Actinocatenispora thailandica: one gene and its partner. The protein of the gene in region 1 interacts with the protein of each later gene in a pairwise test. Links are inferred from orthologs where the notes say so. Each region holds a gene or a part of one and is shown in the gene's direction. Other genes may lie near its edges. The genes, in order: ligA and leuS.

Region 1 (3,281 bases):
TCAACGTGGTACGCCGAAGCAACGGCAACCTGTTCGACGTGGAGAACTTCCTGGCCCGGGAGCGGGTCGGCGACCAGTTGGCCGGCGCCACCGGCCCCCGCGCCGCCGGTGGCGCGATCTAGGGTCCGTCCGGACGTCCGGACGTCCGGACGCCCGGGCGCCGGCTGCGGCGGCCCCGTTCGCCCGGTCCGCAGCGCCGACACCGGTCCGATCTTCGAGCCGGTCGTGTCCACGTACGACGTGCCGGGCCACCAGATCTCGCCGGGCCCCGCCCGGTCGACCCGTGGCGCTCTCGACCCGGTCACCGGCGATCCGTCAGCTGCCGGAAACTGTCGGTGCCGGCAGGTACGGTTCGGCTACACGACAGGAGGGCAGCGCGTGGCGACGAGCGATCCGGGCAGCGAGTTGACGGCGACACCGACCGCCGAGCAGGAGGCGGTGGCCGGGGCCGAGCCGACGGCCCAGGCGCGGCAGCGGCACCGGGCGCTCGCCGAGCAGATCGACGACCATCAGTACCGCTACTACGTGCTGGACGCGCCGACCGCCTCGGACGCCGAGTACGACGGGCTGATGCGCGAGCTGGAGGCGCTGGAGGCGCAGTACCCGGCGCTGCGCACACCGAACTCGCCGACCCAGCGGGTCGGCGGCACCTACTCGACCCAGTTCACCCCGGTCGAGCACATCGAGCGGATGCTCAGCCTCGACAACGCGGTCGACGACGAGGAGATGGCCGCCTGGAACGAGCGGGTCGAGCGCGAGGCCGCCGGGGCGAAGGTCTCCTACCTGTGCGAGCTGAAGATCGACGGGCTCGCCGTCGACCTGGTCTACCGGGACGGCCGGCTGGCGCGCGGCGCGACCCGCGGCGACGGCCGGACCGGTGAGGACATCACCCCGAATGTGCGCAGCGTCGAGGGGATCCCGCACGAGCTGTCCGGCTCGGCCGAGTTCCCGGTGCCCCCGCTGGTCGAGATCCGCGGCGAGATCTACTTCCCGGTCGAGGGTTTCACCGAGCTGAACGCCTCGCTGGTCGAGCAGGGCAAGCCGCCGTTCGCCAACCCGCGCAACGCCGCCGCCGGCAGCCTGCGCCAGAAGGACCCGCGGATCACCGCGCAGCGGCCGCTGCGGCTGATCGTGCACGGCCTCGGCGCCCGGGAGGGGTTCGAGCCGACCCGCCAGTCCGAGTCGTACGCGGCGCTGCAGGCCTGGGGCCTGCCGACCTCGCCCCGGTGGCGGGTCGTCCCGGCACTGGCCGACGTGCTCGACTACATCAGCTACTACGGCGAGCACCGGCACGAGGTCGAGCACGAGATCGACGGCGTCGTGGTCAAGGTCGACGAGGTCAGCGTGCAGCGCCGGCTCGGCGCCACCAGCAAGGCGCCACGCTGGGCCATCGCCTTCAAGTACCCGCCGGAGGAGGTCAACACGAAGCTGACCGACGTGCGGGTCAACGTGGGCCGCACTGGCCGCGTCACGCCGTACGCGGTGCTCGAACCGGTCCGGGTCGCCGGCTCGACGGTCGCGTTCGCGACCCTGCACAACGCCTCGGAGGTGCGGCGCAAGGGCGTGCTGATCGGCGACACGGTGGTGCTGCGCAAGGCCGGCGACGTCATCCCGGAGGTGGTCGGGCCGGTCACCGACCTGCGGCCGGCCGACGCGCACGAGTTCGTGATGCCCACCCGCTGCCCCGAGTGCGGCACCGAGCTGCGCCCGGAGAAGGAGGGTGACGCCGACATCCGCTGCCCGAACACCCGGCGCTGCCCGGCGCAGCTACGTGAGCGCGTCTTCCACCTGGCCGGCCGCGGCTCGTTCGACATCGAGGCGCTGGGTTACAAGGCGGCCAGCGCGCTGCTCGCCGACCAGGTCATCGCCGACGAGGGGGACCTGTTCGGGCTGGACGCCGCCAGGCTCGCCAGCTCGCCGTTCTTCGTCAACAAGGACGGCACGCTCGGCAGCAACGCGCACCGGTTGCTCGAACACCTGGCCGCGGCCAAGGACGCGGCGCTGTGGCGGGTGCTCGTCGGGCTGTCGATCCGGCACGTGGGGCCGACCGCGGCGCGGGCGCTGGCGCGCGAGTTCGGCTCGGTCGAGCGGATCGCGGAGGCCGGTCAGGAGGAGTTGGCCGCGGTCGACGGGGTGGGGCCGACGATCGCCGAGGCGGTCCGTGACTGGTTCGCCGTCGACTGGCACCGCGAGGTGGTCGACAAGTGGCGCGCCGCCGGGGTGCGGATGCAGGAGGAACACGCGGACGACGCGCCGCGGCCGCTGGCCGGGGTGACCGTCGTGGTGACCGGTTCGCTGGCCGGCTACTCCCGGGACGAGGCGACCGAGCAGATCCAGTCCCGCGGTGGCAAGGTGACCGGTTCGGTGTCCAAGAAGACCGGCTTCGTGGTGGTCGGCGAGAACCCGGGCAGCAAGTACGACAAGGCGCTGGCGCTGAAGGTTCCGGTGCTGACCGAGGACGGCTTCGCCGTGCTGCTGTCCGAAGGCCCGGAGGCGGCCGCCGCGCGCGCCCAGGTCGGTCCGGACGAGGACGCCGCAGCGGCCGGCGGGAACCGACGGTGACCGGATCGGCTCACATCACCCGGAGGTAACAAAAAGGCCGACTTTGTTCGCTGTTCGGCGGACACGCAGGGTTGTCATGGCCGGCAGGTCCATACTGCGCCAGGTAGGCGTCACTGTGCCCGATCGACCTCGTTTCACACCGAGGTCGTCCAGTTGTGCGGGTCCACACGGCGCGACCTCGGCGATCGGCGACACGTGCCCCACGCGTCGGTGCGCCGGTGACCTTCTTCCGTCTCGGAGGGGTGGATGGAGTCGACGGCACTGCGCAACGAGCCGCCGCTGCGGCACAAGCGGGTCTTCGTCGGCTACGTCGCGGTCGTCGTCGCCGCCGGTGCCGCGGTCGTCGCGCTCGGCCTGCCCGGCCTCGTCCGCGCCGTCCCGGACCTGCCGGTGGACGGCTGGCTGCTGATCCTGCTGGCGGCGGTGGTGGACGCCGGCCCGTTCAGCGGGCCGCGGCAGCGGGGCAGCTCGGTCGGGGTGTTCCCGTCGGTGTGCTTCGGCTTCACCGTGCTACTGCTGTGGGGGCTCGGCCCGGCCGTCCTGCTGGCGGTGGTCGCCATCATCGGTTCGACCTGGCGGCTGCGCGCCAAGCTGTGGCGCGCCGCGTTCAACCTCGCCCAGTACCTGCTCGCCTACGGGGCGGCCGCCCTCGTGCTGCACACCGTGCGCGAGGACGTGCTCCGGGCCACCGGCTGGCACGCGGTGGCGGTGGTCGGCGC
Region 2 (3,794 bases), 300 kb from region 1 along the record:
GTCACCGGCCTCCTCCTTGTCCGCCGCACGCGTGGGTCGAGCGCACGCGTCCGGGCGCTGTCACCGACACGTGCCGTCCGGCGACGGTCCGCGCGTCGGTGTCGCAGCCCGGTGACGGCGGGCTGCCCGAGTGCATCCTCTCAGGCTATACGGGTACCGCCGGTGGCCCGGCTGATCATCTTTCGACAACGCTTCCGTCACCGTTCGCCATCGTGGCCCCCGGCGTCCCGATCCCGGTACGGCCGAACGTCCGAGATGTGGCGGTGACTCCCCGTCGCCGTAACGCAGGTGCCGGCGCGTGGAGCCGGGGAGGTAGACTGCCCGACATGATGGCGGCTGGCCTGCTTCTTACCGAGCCGTGCTGATCGGCCGCCGGCGCCGGCGCGCCGGCGACGCAGCACGGCAAACCCCTCCTGCGTGAGGGGTTTTTTCGTGCACCGAGCTGGACCGCCGGTGCGCAGGCTCCGCGACATTCCAGGCGTGACGACAGATAGCGGTGGTGGATTGCGATGACCGACAGTGCGCAACAGACCGGCGGTGCCGCGGGCTCCGGCGCGGACGCCCCGCCGTACCGCTACACCGCGGCGCTGGCCGCCGACATCGAGCGCCGCTGGCAGGACCGGTGGGAGGAGCAGGGGACGTTCCGGGCGCCGAACCCGGTCGGCCCGCTGGCACCGGCCCCGGGCAGCGCCGAGGCAGCACGGCTGGACCGCCCCAAGAAGTACGTGATCGACATGTTCCCGTACCCGTCGGGCGCCGGGCTGCACGTCGGTCACCCGCTGGGCTACATCGCCACCGACTGCCTGACCCGGTTCCAGCGGATGGCCGGGTTCAACGTGCTGCACGCCATGGGCTTCGACGCGTTCGGGCTGCCGGCCGAGCAGTACGCGGTGCAGACCGGCCAGCATCCACGCAAGACCACCGAGGAGAACATCGACCGGTACCGGGCGCAGATGCGCCGGCTGGGGCTGGCCTACGACGACCGGCGCACGTTCGCCACCACCGATCCGGAGTTCTACCGCTGGACCCAGTGGATCTTCCTGCAGATCTACAACTCCTGGTACGACAGCGAGCAGCGCCGGGCGCGCCCGATCGACGAGCTGGTCGAGCAGTTCGCGGCCGGCGCCCGGCCGACGCCGGACGGCCGGCCGTGGGCGCAGCTGTCCGCGACCGAGCGGGCCGGCGTGCTGGACGGGTACCGGCTGGCCTACCGGTCCGAGGCACCAGTGAACTGGTGCCCGGGGCTGGGTACCGTGCTGGCCAACGAGGAGGTCACCCCGGACGGCCGGTCCGAGCGGGGCAACTTCCCGGTGTTCCGGCGCGACCTGGCGCAGTGGATGATGCGCATCACCGCCTACGCCGACCGGCTGCTGGACGACCTGGACACGCTGGAGTGGCCGGAGCCGGTCAAGCTGATGCAGCGCAACTGGATCGGCCGCTCGCACGGCGCCCGGGTCAGCTTCGACGTGGCCGAACACGCCGAGTCGATCACCGTGTTCACCACCCGGCCGGACACCCTGTTCGGCGCCACCTACATGGTGCTGGCGCCGGAACACGACCTGGTCACCGCGATCGTCCCGGCGAGCTGGCCGGCCGACACGCCGGCGGCCTGGACCGGCGGCGCACCCGACCCGGCCACCGCGGTGGCCGACTACCGGCGGGCCGCCGCGGCCAAGTCGGAGCTGGAGCGCCAGGAGAACAAGGACAAGACCGGGGTGTTCACCGGCGCGTACGCGATCAACCCGGTCAACGGCGCGCAGATCCCGATCTTCATCGCCGACTACGTGCTGGCCGGCTACGGCACCGGGGCGATCATGGCGGTGCCGGCGCACGACCACCGCGACTTCGCCTTCGCCCGGGCGTACGGACTGCCGATGCGCTGCGTGGTCGCCCCCGACGACGGCCGGGGCGACGACCCGGCCGGCTGGGACGACGCGTTCGTCTCCGGCACCGCGGCGGTGGTCAACTCGACCGGCGACGGGGTGAGCCTGGACGGGCTGGCGGTGCCGGCGGCGAAGAAGCGCATCGCCGACTGGCTGGCCGCGCACGGCCACGGCGAGGCGACCACCACCTACAAGCTGCGTGACTGGCTGTTCAGCCGGCAGCGGTACTGGGGCGAGCCGTTCCCGGTGGTCTACGACGAGCAGGGGCTGGCTCACCCGCTGCCGGCCGAGATGCTGCCGGTCGAGCTGCCCGAGGTGGACGACTTCTCCCCGGTCACCTTCGACGCGGACGACGCGGAGTCGTCGCCGGCGCCGCCGCTGGCCAAGGCGAGCGACTGGGTGCACGTCACGCTGGACCTGGGCGACGGGCCGAAGCGGTACCGCCGGGAGACCAACACGATGCCCAACTGGGCCGGTTCCTGCTGGTACGAGCTGCGCTACCTGGACCCGGACAACGCCGCGGCGCCGGTCGACCCGGCGAACGAGAAGTACTGGATGGGTCCGCGGGACGCGACCGACCCGGGCGGCGTCGACCTGTACGTCGGCGGGGTCGAGCACGCCGTACTGCACCTGCTGTACGCCCGGTTCTGGCACAAGGTGCTGCACGACCTGGGCCACGTGGACAGCGCCGAGCCGTTCCGCCGGCTGATCAACCAGGGGTACGTGCAGGCCTACGCGTACACCGACGAGCGCGGCTTCTACGTGCCCGCCGAGCAGGTGGTGGCCACCGACGACGGCTACTCGTTCGAGGGCCGGCCGGTCGACCGCGAGTACGGCAAGATGGGCAAGTCGCTGAAGAACGTGGTCACCCCGGACGAGATGTGCGACGTCTACGGCGCCGACACCTTCCGGGTGTACGAGATGTCGATGGGCCCGCTGGAGGCGTCCCGGCCGTGGGAGACCCGCGCCGTGGTCGGCTCGTTCCGGTTCCTGCAGCGGGTCTGGCGTTCGCTGGTCGACGAGCACACCGGGCAGCCGCGGGTCGCCGACATCGCGATCGACGACGACACCCGGCGGCTGCTGCACCGCACCATCGACGGGGTCACCACGGAGACCTCCGAGCTGCGGTTCAACACGGCGATCGCGAAGCTGATCGAACTGACCAACAAGCTGGTGCAGATCTCCGCCGACGGCGCGCCGCGCGAGATCGCCGAGCCGCTGGTGCTGATGGTCGCGCCGTTCGCGCCGCATGTCGCCGAGCAGCTGTGGCAGCTGCTGGGGCACGACGAGTCGCTGGCGTACCAGCCGTTCCCGGTCGCCGACCCGCAGTGGCTGACCGCCCCGTCGGTGGTGTACCCGGTCCAGGTCAACGGCAAGGTACGCGGTCGGGTGGAGGTGGCGCCGGACGCCGCGGCCGACGCGGTCGAGGCGGCGGCGCTGGCCGACGAGAAGGTCGCCGCGTTCCTGGCCGGCCGCACCCCGCGCAAGGTCATCGTGGTACCGGGGCGGATGGTCAGCGTGGTGCTCTGATCCGCCGGGTCGGTCGGCGTGGTGCTCCGATGCGCCGGGCGTGCCGGTGCCGGGGCGCCGCCCCGGGCCGTTCGCCGTCCGCTGACCTGCTTCTTCCGTTCGGCTGGGCGGCGCGGCCGTAGGCTGGCGTGGTGCTGGTTCGACGACGTGGCGTGGTCATCACCGTACTGGCAGTGTTGATCGGGGTCGTCGCCACCGGCTGCGCCGGCCACGGCACGCAAGGCCGGTCGGCCGCGCCGAGCGGCCCGTGGTCGAGATCGCGGATGCGCTCGGCGAGCCCGTTCGGTACGCCCGGGGTCCGGCGCACCGCCCGCCCCACCGTCGGCGCCGCGCGAGTCGGTGCGGTGTTCTCGCACAACGGCTCCGGTGGCCACTTCTGCA

What was found.
Region 2: the proteins of ligA (region 1) and leuS interact in binary tests that used the Escherichia coli proteins (3 or more experiments, as listed by UniProt). The link is inferred for Actinocatenispora thailandica from one-to-one orthologs.

The regions. Positions count from the first base shown.
Region 1 is NZ_AP023355.1:2,417,938-2,421,218, forward strand. Bases 1-2,970 are described here. They hold ligA (NAD-dependent DNA ligase LigA), read left to right. Parts: upstream 1-378; coding sequence 379-2,562; downstream 2,563-2,970. Other genes in these bases: Athai_RS10720 (ferritin), read left to right, coding at 1-122; Athai_RS10730 (putative bifunctional diguanylate cyclase/phosphodiesterase), read left to right, coding at 2,809-2,970. Also shown: more of Athai_RS10730, read left to right, coding at 2,971-3,281. UniProt on the Escherichia coli protein: DNA ligase that catalyzes the formation of phosphodiester linkages between 5'-phosphoryl and 3'-hydroxyl groups in double-stranded DNA using NAD as a coenzyme and as the energy source for the reaction.
Region 2 is NZ_AP023355.1:2,714,457-2,718,250, forward strand. The notes cover bases 131-3,613. They hold leuS (leucine--tRNA ligase), read left to right. Parts: upstream 131-509; coding sequence 510-3,413; downstream 3,414-3,613. Other genes in these bases: Athai_RS12090 (trypsin-like serine peptidase), read left to right, coding at 3,545-3,613. Also shown: more of Athai_RS12090, read left to right, coding at 3,614-3,794.